DNA from 2 places in the Roseobacter cerffii genome. Region 2 is predicted to be linked to the other one. Evidence: riboswitches for the same ligand, from Rfam matches in the RefSeq annotation. Region 2 holds a riboswitch; the other holds the start of a gene.

Region 1 (6,277 bases), 1.1 Mb from region 2:
ATCGTGGTACTCATCGACGCGGTGGTCGGGGTGCCCGCGCTCGGGCTGCAGGGCGATGAAGGCCTGACCCGCCTCGGTGACCGGGAAGTGGAAGGCGCCATCCTGCACCATTGGGTCGTTTTCCGGGGCGCCCCAGACGGTCTCCAAATCGTCGCACAGGCGCTGCGGCAGGCGGGCCAGAGCAGCGCGATATTCGGCCAAATTCCAACATCGGTATGACGTCGGTGTCACGTCGGTATGGCGTCGGTGCGATGTCGGTATCGCGTAGCCCGCGCCGCGCAGATCCTCGAGGATCGCGTCCGCCGATGCAGGCGCATCGAGCCCGACCGCGTGGCCCGTGTTCCAGTTTTTCCCTGGGTAGGTCGAGAGCAGCAGCGCGACGCGCCGCTCGGCCACCGGCGTCCGCGCCAGCGTCAGCCAGCCGTCCACCCGGTCGGCGATGGCTGCAATGCGGTCGGGCACCGGCGCGTGGGCGTAGCGGGCAAATTCCAGATGCGGATCGCGCAGGCCGGGCTGCTTGAATGAAGCGACGCCAGCCATGATCCGACCATCGACTTCGGGCAGCACCACATGCATGGCGAGGTCGGCAGGCGATAGGCCGCGCTCGGCCTCGGCCCAGGCCTCTTGTGTCGAGGTAGCGAGCGCCACTTGGAACACCGGCACTTGGCCTGCGTCGAGGGGCGAGGTGCCGCCCTCACCTTTGCCACTGAAGGCGGTGGCGTTGACGATGGCCGCGGGTGTGAGGGTGGCCGCTTGGCGACGGAGCCAGCCTGCTGCTTCTGGAGCTTTGAGCGACGGGGCAAAGAGACCGAGCACATCGTAGCCCCGCGCGCGGAAGGCAGCGAACAGCGCCTCAATTGGAGCAAGGTCGGCGGCGACGAGGTAAGAGCGGTAGAAGGTGATGAGCAGCCGCGGTTTTTCGGTCGCGGTCTGCATCAGAACCGGGCAGGTCACCCCATGCTCAGGCGTCCAGGTGCCAACCAGCGGCAGGGACTTGGCGCCGCGAACGGGCCCAGCGTAGAGCCCGGCGGCCAGCGCCATTTGTGCCAGTGCCGCTTGCGCCGCTACCACACCGCCGGTGTCGCAGAGATGCGACAGGCGGCGCAGGGTCGAGACCGGCAGGGTCGCATGGTCGTCAAGCCGCGTGTCCATGCGTCCATCGGCGGGCAGTACGGCGAGCGCAATGCCTTTGCGCTCCGCCAACGCACGCACCTGCTGCAGCCCGTAGGACCAATAAGGTACGCCGCCGATGAGGCGAATGAGGATACCTTTCGCGCCCTCCAGCGTTTGCTCCACATAGGTGTCGACGGAGAGCGGGTGTTTCAGAGCGGCGAGATTGGCAAGGCGGAGCGTGGGCAGCTTGCCTTCGGGCCCGCCGCCACGCCGCCAGGCTTCCGCGAAAGCGCCCAGGTCGCTGTCGGAAAACGAGAGCACCACCAGATCTGCGGGCGTCTGCCCCAGATCGGTGGGCGTCTCGGTCTCTTCCAGACCGTGGCTTTCGCGGAAGACGACGTGCATGGCCTACTCGGCGGGTTCGGGCGCGTGCACGCCCAGCACCGCTTCGATGGTGGCGCGGTTGATGTCGTCATGTTCGGCGATGACCACGAGACGGCCCTGCCGCGCCTCACCCGGCTGCCAGGGGCGGTCGTACTGATGCCGCACCCGCGCGCCGACCGCCTGGACCAGCAGGCGCATCGGTTTACCCGCAACGGCGGCATAGCCCTTCACCCGCAGGATGTTGTGCGCGTCGGCGAGGGTTTCCACGGCGCGGACGAGGTCCGCCGGCTCTGCGAGTTCGGGGATGTCGACGACAATGCTGTCGAAGTCCTCGTGGTCGTGATCATGGGGGGCGTCGTGGTGGCTGGGTCGCGCGTCCATATCGTCTTCCGCGGCGGCCTCGAGCCCGAGGATCACGCGGGGATCGACCATGCCTTCAGCCACCTCGACCACGGGCAGTGGGCGCGGGGCTTCGGCAGCGATGATCGCTTTGGCCTTCGCCACACCGTCTGGGCCTGCAAGATCAGGCTTGGTCAGAAGGATGATGTCGGCGCAGGAGATCTGGTCTTCGAAGACCTCGGACAGCGGGGTTTCGTGGTCGATGCTCTCGTCGGCTTCGCGCTGCTTGTCCACAGCGGCCACATCCGGGGCGAAACGACCAGAGGCCACGGCCTCGGCATCGGCTAATGCGATCACACCATCGACGGTGATCTTGGAGCGGATATCCGGCCAGTCGAAGGCTTTCAGCAAGGGCTTTGGCAGGGCCAAGCCTGAGGTTTCGATTAGGATGTGGTCGGGGCGCGGCTCGAGTGCCATGAGCGCCTCGATGGTGGGGATGAAATCATCGGCCACGGTGCAGCAGATGCAGCCATTGGCCAGCTCCATGATGTTTTCCGCCGGGCAATCGGGGATGGCGCAGTTTTTCAGAATGTCGCCATCGACGCCCACATCGCCAAACTCGTTCACAACGACCGCTAGGCGCTTGCCGCCGGGGTTCTGCATGAGCTGCGAGATCAGCGTGGTTTTGCCCGAACCCAGAAAGCCGGTGATCACGGTGACGGGAAGTTTTGCAAGATCAGTCATGGGTCGTCTCCAGCGGCGGGATGCGCGCGATGCAGTTGCGTTTAAAGTGCTCCGGGCGCTCGCGCCACGGGATCAAACCGTCTTGCGTGGCGTTGTAGCGCGCCGCCCCGTCGAGCAGCACGTCCGGATGCGACACTTCATCGATGTTTCCGTAGATATACGTCCAGCGATCACCGCCGCGCAGAGCGATGGTGCAGCCATGGTCGCAGTTCTGCAGGCATTCCACGGCGGTGAGGCGGATGCCATCGGGCAGCGTGTTGGCGGCCAGCGTGTCATAGAGCCGCTGGCCCGGGCGGCGGTCATCCTCGGGGATATCCTGCCCGCGCCGACATTTGATGCAGACCAGCAGTTCGGTTGGTGGTGGCGCAGGCTCAATTGCCTTGGTTGTCATAGTCCATGTCCCATCTGTCATGGGACGCGGGTCAGATGGCGAGAGAGGCCCTTGGGCGCGTGTCTCGTCACCGGAACACCCCGTCCGGTTTTCGCATCGCGCTGGCAGGTCTCCCGGCTCACGAATCTCGGCATTTGCCTGCGGTCTGCCCACCTTCCCGGAGCGATGCTCCAGTGGCCTTGGCAGCCCTTTCCGTTCACGGTCGCGGGGGCGGCTGTGCTTTGCCGGATCGCGGCTGCACATTCCCTTTTCACTCAGGCAAGCCCAAGCACCAGCGCACCAAGCAGTTGCTTTAGATCGGCGCGCCTTGTCAAGCGCAACCCGACGTGGGGTTTCGGGGAGGTTGCCGTCGGTCAGACGGGTTACTTCGGAAGAGACCAGAAATCGGGCGGCATGTCCTGCATGAGCTGTGCGGCGTAGTCTTCGATCCAGTCCTGCTGCTCTTCTGTTGGCATATCGTCAAAACCGGTCTCGGACTGTGACTGCAGGCGCGCCTTTTGCAGCGCCTGATCGTATTTGATCGCCTCGACGGGTTTGTCCGGCACGATGGCGTAGACGAAGCGCCCGCCCATGGCGCGTGCGAGGCGGTCCATCTGCTTGAGCGAGATCGACCCTTCCTTTTCGCTGCGTTCCGCCTGATAGACGGCGTTGCGGCTGACCCCCTTGCGCGCGGCCACATCCTCGGCCGACATCGACAGCGCCTGCCTCAACGTGGAAATCCAGCCCCGTTCGGGCGGATCGAGATCGCCAACGCGATCCGCGCTGCGATTAAGAAATCGCGCCAGTCTTCGACGTCGCATGAAATCCGGCATGGGGCGCCCCAGGGTGCATTGCGTGAGATGACCGGGCATAGATAGGCAAATTTCTGCAATGTTTCAACTAAAGTGAATAAAATTTCACCATATGCACATTTATCTCTAACATTTTCGTGAAGAAGTGCTTATGTGAGAGCAGAAAGGATGACTATGCTGGACGTATTTCTCAACCCGCAGTCCTTGCCCTTTGCAAGTGCTCTAGCGATTGTTTTGGCCCTGTTTTTGCTGGAAATTCTGAGCCTTCTGCTCGGCAGCAGTGTCCTGGGGATCGGGGCTGATGCACCCGATGTCGATGTGGATATGGATGCGGATTTCGATCTGTCGCTCGACATCGACGCCGATGCGGCGGATTTGGTCGAGACCGAAGTGTCTGGTCCGTCGGGGCTCCTCGGCTGGTTGGGTGTTGGCGAGGTGCCCTTTCTAATATGGCTGGTTTGCTTTCTGACCATGTTCGGCCTGTCCGGCCTGGTCCTGCAATCGGTCGTTTTGAGCGCCTTCGGGATCGCTGTGCCCATGCTGGTCGCGACGGCCGTAGCGCTGGTCCCTGCGGTGACGCTGACACGGTTTATCACCGGTTGGGTGGCCGCAATCATGCCGAAAACCGAGACAAGCGCCATGCGCCGTCGGTTCCTGGGCGGGCATCGTGGTACGATCACGCAAGGCACCGCCGCGCGCGGAAAGCCTGCCGAAGCCAAGATCAAGGATCGCTTTGGCAACACCCACTACCTGCGGGTCGAGCCGCTTTATGACGACGGCGTCTTTCCGCAAGGCAGCGATGTCACCCTGATCCGCAAACGCGGCGACCAGTTCTTCGTGATCTGACCGCCCGCCAGACTTACCCAGTTTTCTCAACGAGAGGAGTTTCGAATGCCCTTAAACGCTATCCTGACCATTGCAGCCGTCGTCGTTGGCCTGCTTCTTTTCATCGGCCTGATCGCCGCCCGGCTTTACAAGCGCGCCACGCGCGAGACGAGCCTTGTCCGTACCGGTTCCAGCGGTCGCAAGGTGATCATGGATGGCGGTGTGATCGTCATCCCCTTCTTGCATGAGATCGCCAAGGTCAACATGAAGACCCTGCGCCTCGAAGTTGCGCGTATCAACGATCAATCATTGATCACCAAGGACCGGATGCGGGTTGATGTGGGCGTAGAGTTTTACGTCTCGGTGAATGCAACCGAAGACGGAATCTCCCGCGCCGCGCAGACGCTGGGGGACCGGACCTTCCATGTGGATCAGCTGCGCGAGATGATCGAAGGCAAACTGGTCGATGGCCTGCGCGCTGTTGCGGCGCAGATGACGATGGACGAGCTGCACGAGAACCGTGCGAGCTTTGTGCAGGAGGTGCAGAACGCGATCTCGGAAGACCTGTTGAAGAACGGTCTGGAGTTGGAGGCGGTCTCGCTCACCGCGCTGGACCAGACACCCTTTGAGTCGCTGGATGAGAACAACGCCTTCAACGCGGTGGGTATGCAGAAGCTCGCCGAGGTGATTGCCACCTCGCGCAAGAAGCGCGCCGAGATCACCGCCGAGGCGGATGTGTCGGTCGCGCGGTCCGAGATGGAAGCGGAGAAGATTAAGTACAACATTGATCGCGAACAGGAGGAGGCCTCGCTCGACCAAATCCGCGAGATTGAGACCCTGAAGGCCAAGCAGCAGGCTGAAATCGCACGCAGCCAGGAGGCCTCGGACCAGGCCAAGGAGCAAGCGCGGATCGAGCGGGAGCGCGCGGTGCGGGCGGCCGAGATCGAGCGCGAACGCGCCATCCGCGAGGCGGAGATTGCCAAGGAGCGCGAGTTGGAGGTCGCCGATCAGGATCGTCAGATCATCGTCGCGCGCAAATCCGAGGAAGAAAGCCAGGCACGCGCGTCCGCCGACCAGGCCCGGGCCGAGGCGAAGAAGGCCTCGGAGGCCATCGAGACCGCACGTGCGGTGGCTGAAGCGGAGCGTCAGAAACGCATTGCCATCATCGAGGCTCAGAAAGAAGCGGAGCGGAAGGCCACGGCGATCCAGCTCGCGGCGGCAGCCGAGAAGGATGCCGCGACCGACCGCGCTGCGGCCCTGCTGGAAGAGGCGCAAGCGGATGCGGATGCGGTGAAGGTGCGCGCGGAAGCGAAGCGGACCGACCTGCTGGCAACGGCGGAAGGCCAGACGGCGATCGCCAATTCGGAAAACGAATTGAGCGCCGAGATCATTGCGATGAAGGTGCGTCTGGCGCAGTTGGAAGCGATGCCCGCGATCATCGCCGAGATGGTCAAACCCGCCGAGAAGATCGATTCGATCAAGATCCACCAGGTGACCGGTATGGGTGGTATTGGCGGCGAGATGGCTCCGGGTGGCGGCACCCCGGTCAACCAAGCCCTCGACTCGGTCTTGGGTATGGCGCTGCAGATGCCGGCGATGCAGGCTCTGGGCAAGGAGCTTGGCATCAGTCTCGAGAATGGCATTGCAAATGTGGCAAATGGGGCGGTGACCGATGCGTCAACACCATCGC
Region 2 (6,277 bases):
GTGGCCGAAGGCGGGCGCAACGTCTCGGCGGGCTTTCGCATCGGCCTCGACCTCTACGCCAACGTACGCCCGGCCCGCAGCCGCCAATTTCTGCCCAACAAGGCGCCGGGTATGGATCTGGTGATCATGCGCGAGGCGACCGAAGGATTTTACCCGGATCGCAATATGTTCAAGGGCGTGGGCGAGATGATGCCCGACCCGGACATGGCGCTGTCGGTCCGCAAGATCACGCGCCACGGGTCCATGCGGATCTGTCGCGAGGCTTTCAAGCTCGCGATGCAGCGCAAAAGGAAAGTTGCCGCGATCCACAAGGCCAACTCCTTCCTCATGACCGACGGGCTCTTCCTCGAATGCTTTCGCGCGGTCGCAAAGGACTTTCCCGAAGTTGAAACCGAAGAGCTGATTGTCGATGCCTTCGCCGCCCTGCTGGTGCGCCAGCCCGAGACATATGACGTGGTCGTCGCCACCAACTTCTACGGTGACATCCTCTCGGATCTGGCCTCGGAGCTCTCGGGCTCGCTGGGGCTGGCAGGGTCGATCAACGCCAATGCCGAAACGGGTCTCTGCTGCGCGCAAGCCCAACACGGCTCGGCCCCCGATATCGCGGGCCAGAATGTGGCCAACCCCACCTCGCTGATCCTTTCGGCGGCGATGATGCTGATCTGGCTTGGCGAGCAGCGCGGCATCCAATCTCTGATGAAGGCCGGTCAAGCCGTCGCCGACGCGGTCGACCGCACCATAGACGACCCCGCCAAACGCACCCGCGATCTCGGCGGCACCGTGAACACAGACGCCTTTGGTCGCCACGTGGCCGAGGCCGTCGCCGCTGAGGCGGTCGCGGCCTGACGCATCGCCTGAACGGAAAAGCTCACGCAAAACGCAAGACCATGCGAGCCACGATGACACCGCCCCCGAGACTGACCCTGATCCATGCAGCCCGAGTCGCCATTGACCCGATTGAGAGCGCCGCCAAGTCCCTCTGGCCAGATGCGGAAACCGTGACGATCCTCGAAGAGGGTCTCTCGGTGGATCGGCAAAAGTCAGAGGAGCTCTCCCTCGCGCTGTGGGACCGCATCGTCGGCCTGGCGAGATATGCGGAAAACGCGGGCGCCGACGGCATCCTTTTCACCTGTTCCGCCTTTGGGCAGGCCATCGAAGACGCCGCCGAGGCGTGCAGGGTTCCGGTCATGAAGCCCAATGAAGCGATGTTCGACGCTGCCTTCACCCATGGCGCGCGCGTGGCGATGATCTACACATTCCCGCCCGCAGCGGCGGGCATGGCGCAAGAGTTTCGCCAGGCCGCCGCCCTGCGGGGCAGTGATGCTCTGATGACGCCCTACTTCGCCGAGGGCGCCTTCGAGGCGAAACGCGCGGGCGACAACGACACGCACGACCGGCTGATCGCCGATACCGCAGCTACGATCTCCGAGGCCGATGTCATCCTGCTCGCCCAGTTTTCCATGGCGGGTGCCACGGATGCGGTTCGCAAGCAGACACCCCTGCCCGTCTTGACGAGCCCGGACGCCGCCATCGCCGAGATGCGGCGGCGGGTGGATACGCAAAGACAAAGGCTTGGCAAATGCAAATCGGCGTGATCGCGGATGATTTCACCGGGGCGAGCGACATCGCGAACACGCTCGCGCAGGGCGTAGCCCCGGACGGCGGGCTCCGGACCGCGCAGTTTGCCGGCATTCCCGACGGGTCGGCGCCGGATCAGATCGAAGCTGGGGTGATTTCGCTTAAGAGCCGGACGGCAACGCGCGAGGCTGCGGTCCGCGACAGCCTCGCCGCGCTCGATTGGCTGCTCGCCCAAGGCTGCAAGCAGATCGTGTTCAAGTATTGCTCGACCTTCGACTCGACACAGGAGGGCAATATCGGTCCCGTCGCCGAAGCGCTGGCCCGGGCGCTCGATGCACAGCAGGTGGTTTTCTGCCCCGCCTTCCCCGCAACCGGGCGCACAGTCTATCAAGGCCACCTCTTCGTACACGACAGGCTGCTGAACCAATCCGGGATGGAGCATCACCCTCTGACCCCGATGACCGATCCGGACATCCGGCGCTGGCTCCAGTTTCAAACGACCGAAAGCATCGGCCATCTGCCACTCGAGGTGGTCGCGCAGGGCCCCGCAGCGATCAGGACAGCGCTCGAGGCATCGGACCACCGGTTTCTCGTCGCCGACGCGATTTCCGACGACAACCTCATGGATTTGGGCGCAGCGCTCAAGGATGCACCGCTGGTGACCGGCGGGTCGGGCATTGCGCGAGGCCTGCCCCGCAACGTGATCGGAGCGGGCATAGTCGACCGCGCACCAACGGCCTACACAGGCGTATCCGGCCCCGAAGCGATCCTCGCTGGGTCATGCTCGGGCGCCACTCGCGGCCAGGTCGCGGCACATGCGAAGGCGCATCCAACTCTCGCCATTGACGTAGAAGGCGTCATGGCCGGTGACATCACTGTCGAGACACTGCTGGGGTTCTTTGCGGAAAACACAGGGCGCGCACCGCTCGCCTACTCCTCGGCCACACCGGCCAAGGTCAACGCGATGCAGGCCAAGTTCGGCAGCGAGACACTCGCCGCGACGCTTGACGCGCTCTTCGCCGACACCGCGCGCACACTCGTTCGGTCCGGCTATCGCAGGCTGGTGGTTGCGGGTGGGGAGACCTCGGGCGCGGTGGCGCAATCCGTCGCCGCAGCGATGGGTGCATCCGCGATGACGCTGGGCCCAGAGATCGACCCCGGCGTTCCGGTACTGACCGTTGGAGAGGCCGCCCCTGTCGCACTTGCGCTCAAATCCGGCAACTTCGGCGCAGCTGACTTCTTTGCGAAGGCCCTGCGGGTGATGGAAAGCGGGACATGACGCCAAGGAAGGGGGGGCGCGCCGATAGGAGCCGCCCGCCCGCAACCTGCGCCATCTCGGTCTCGCGCGACTGGGTGCTCTGAAACCGAGGCGACCACGGCCAAACCTGAAGACGCGTCCCCCCTTTTCGTTCAATTCAGCGGTTCGTGTCGCTTTGTCCCTTGACCGCACCGGTCAAGGGCGATTTGGTCAAGGGCGATGGTTCTCAACGGCCAAAGGCCAAAGAGATGAAAAGGGAACGCGGTGCGGCGCCACCACATGCGCCAAGTCCGCGACTGCCCCCGCAACTGTGAGCGGCGAGCGACCCCGACAGGACCACTGGGCCACCAACCCGGGAAGGTTCGGGAGAGCGACGACCCGCAAGTCAGGAGACCTGCCATCACGGGCGCAGTGCTGCGTCTGTATTTCAACTCGATGCAGGCGGGGTGCCTGGTCAGGAGCTTATGATGAAACCACGGCCAACCCCGTGCACATATACCTCTGTTCGGCGCACCCTCCCCGGAGATGGAGACGCCGATGGACGAGCCACGAGAGCACCGGATCACAATCTGCACGTCGTGCCGCCACAAAGGGTCAGCGTGCCGCCCGGGCTATGAGCTGATAGAACGACTGCGGGCCGCCATCGCGGCTGCGGGAGACGCGGTGTCGGACAGCTTCGAGATTTCCGGCGTCGCCTGCATGGCAGGCTGCGACCGCCCCTGCACCGTCGCCTATCACGGCACACGCAAGGCGACCTATCTCTTCGGCGACATCGACCCGGACACGGACATTGATGATCTGATCCACTTTGCGCATCAGTACGGCGCCCTTCAGGATGGCTGGTGCTCCTCGGTCGATCGCCCCGGAAAGCTCCGCACCACCACGCTCGCCCGTGTGCCCGCCGCGGTACTTGCCATCGAAGACTGCAAAGTGCGCGCCTCGTGAGCGCCGCGCGCCTCGACGTCACCGACCTCTCCTGGACACCGGCGCGCATGCGCGGCCCGGCGCTGCACCCGTTGAGCTTTCATGTGGGCGCGGGGCGCGTGCTCGGGGTCATGGGCCCCAACGGCGCTGGCAAGACCACGCTTTTGCGGATGCTCTACCGCTTCCAGCGTCCGGGGAGCGGCACGGTGCGCGTCGATGGTGATGACATCTGGCATCTGCCACCCCGCATGGTGGCAAAGCGGGTCGCTGCGGTGCTGCAGGAGCAACCGACGGATTTTGCGCTCACTGTGCGGGAAATCGTCGCCCTCGGGCGAGTGCCTTACCGCCAAGGGTTCGGCAGCAGCGGCGGTGCGCAAGAGGCGAAAAAGATTGACGCGGCGCTCGATCGGTTGAGCCTCGCGGGGTTCGCAGACCGCCATCTCGGCACGCTCTCTGGCGGCGAACGCCAACGCGTGATGGTTGCCCGGGCCCTGGCGCAGGAGCCTCGCTTGCTGATCCTTGACGAACCCACAAACCACCTCGATATCCGCCACCAGTTGGAAGTGCTGGAGCTGATCCGCGATTTGCCTCTGACGATTGTCACGTCGCTGCACGATCTGAACATCGCAGCGGGTGTCTGCGATGACATTCTCCTGCTGAAGTCCGGTCACGCCCTCGGCTTCGGCACCCCCGAAACCGTGCTCTCCGAAACCGCCGTCTCCGGCGCATTCCAGATCCAGGCCAGGCGCGAACGTCTCGCGCCCAGCGACACCGACCACCTCACATTCCACCTGCATGACGAAAGGACCTTGCTATGAAGTCCCCCTTCCTGGGCGTGACCGCCCTGTTGCTCGCCGCAGGCACAGCCTCGGCAGAAACCACCGTGCAAAGCTGTAACCGGTCCGTCACCTTCGACGCCCCACCCGAGCGGGCGATTTCGAACGACGTGAACCTGACCGAGATGATGCTGGTGCTCGGCCTTGCCGACCGCATGGTGGGCTACACCGGCATCTCGGGTTGGAAAACGCTCGACGAGGAGATGCGCGCTGGCATCGACGAACTGCCCGAACTCTCGGCCAAGTACCCCTCCAAGGAGGTGCTTGTGGGGGCGGACGCGGATTTCTTCTTCGCCGGCTGGAACTATGGCATGAAAGTCGGTGGCGAGGTCACGCCCGAGACGCTGGAGCCCTTCGGCATCAAGGTCTACGAGCTCACCGAGAGCTGCACCCATATCATGCAGAAGGACAAGGCCAGCATCGAGGATATGTATGCGGATCTGATGAACCTCGGTCGCATCTTCAACATCGAAGCCCGTGCCACGGCGCTGGTCGATGGCTATCGTGCCGAACTTGCCAGCTTTACGGACCTTCTCGACACCGGCGCGCCCCTGCGTGTCTTCGTTTATGACAGCGGCGAAGACGCGCCCTTCACCGCGGGCCGCTACGCCATGCCCACCGCGCTGATCGAGGCCGCCGGTGGGGTCAACGTCATGGATGATTTCGAGAAAAGCTGGGCCACCGTCACATGGGAAGAAGTGGTCGAGCGGAACCCGGAAGTCATCGTGATCGTGAACTACGGCGAGGTGACCGCCGAACAGAAGCGCGCCTTCATGATGTCGAACCCCGCTTTCGCGGATCTTGACGCTGTCAAGAACGACCGCTTCGTCACGCTGGAATACGTCGAAGCCACACCTGGCCCCCGCAACATCCAGGCCGTCAAGACCCTCGCGCGGGCGTTCTGGGGCGAATGACACCATGACGGACAGCACGGCTGGCCACCGCCGCGCACCGCGCCTCTTCAGGCAGGCGGCGTTGCCGCTCGGCGGGCTGGCCCTGCTTCTTGTGTCGCTCTCGATAGCGATTTCCGTGGGGGCGGTGTCGGTGCCCACCGGCACGGTGTGGGGCGTCCTGCTGAACAAGCTGTCGCCCGGCCTCGTTGATCAGACCTGGAGCCAGGGGCGCGAGGCCATCGTCTGGGACATCCGCTTTCCCCGCGCCTTGCTCGCAATGATGGTGGGCGCGGGGCTCGCGCTGGTCGGCGCAAGCCTGCAGGCCGTCACGCGCAACCCTCTGGCGGATCCGCACCTCCTTGGTATCTCATCAGGCGGTGCCTTTGGCGCCATCCTTGCGTTGCTGCACACCGGGCTCTTCTTCGGGCTGCTCACCGTTCCGTTTCTCGCGTTCTTGGGCGCCCTCATGGCGACCGCCATCGTGCTTGGCGTCTCACGAATTGCAGATGCCGTCAGCGCCGACCGGCTGGTCCTGGCTGGCGTTGCGGTCTCTTTCATCGTGATGGCCGGCGCGAATGTGCTGATCTTTCTCGGCGATCCCCGCGCCACCCATACGGTGGTGTTCTGGATGCTCGGTGGTCTCGGCCTCGCGCAATGGAGCCAGCTGATCTATCCTCTGGTGGTGCTTCTGGCCTGCGGCGCCTGGCTGCTCAGTCGCGCCGCCGCGCTGAACGCGATGACCGTCGGCGACGAGACCGCCTCTACCCTCGGCATCCCCGCTGCACGCT

What was found. A riboswitch is a leader RNA that binds a small molecule or an ion and turns the genes downstream of it on or off. The one in region 2 is predicted to bind cobalamin.
Region 1: another riboswitch for cobalamin. It lies ahead of ACVC7O_RS01940 (DUF1636 family protein); the one in region 2 lies ahead of ACVC7O_RS07495 (DUF1636 family protein).

The regions. Positions count from the first base shown of each region.
Region 1 is NZ_CM135757.1:399,177-405,453, reverse strand. Features, by position in the region: gene cobN (cobaltochelatase subunit CobN) at 1-1,518, opposite strand, end outside; gene cobW (cobalamin biosynthesis protein CobW) at 1,522-2,580, opposite strand; gene ACVC7O_RS01940 (DUF1636 family protein) at 2,573-2,971, opposite strand; cobalamin riboswitch at 3,058-3,262, opposite strand; gene ACVC7O_RS01935 (helix-turn-helix domain-containing protein) at 3,334-3,783, opposite strand; gene ACVC7O_RS01930 (YqiJ family protein) at 3,937-4,608, shown strand; gene ACVC7O_RS01925 (flotillin family protein) at 4,654-6,277, shown strand, end outside.
Region 2 is NZ_CM135757.1:1,524,275-1,530,551, reverse strand. Features, by position in the region: gene ACVC7O_RS07510 (isocitrate/isopropylmalate dehydrogenase family protein) at 1-846, shown strand, start outside; gene ACVC7O_RS07505 (aspartate/glutamate racemase family protein) at 900-1,595, shown strand; gene otnK (3-oxo-tetronate kinase) at 1,580-2,857, shown strand; cobalamin riboswitch at 3,040-3,252, shown strand; gene ACVC7O_RS07495 (DUF1636 family protein) at 3,374-3,781, shown strand; gene ACVC7O_RS07490 (ABC transporter ATP-binding protein) at 3,778-4,578, shown strand; gene ACVC7O_RS07485 (ABC transporter substrate-binding protein) at 4,575-5,510, shown strand; gene ACVC7O_RS07480 (FecCD family ABC transporter permease) at 5,515-6,277, shown strand, end outside.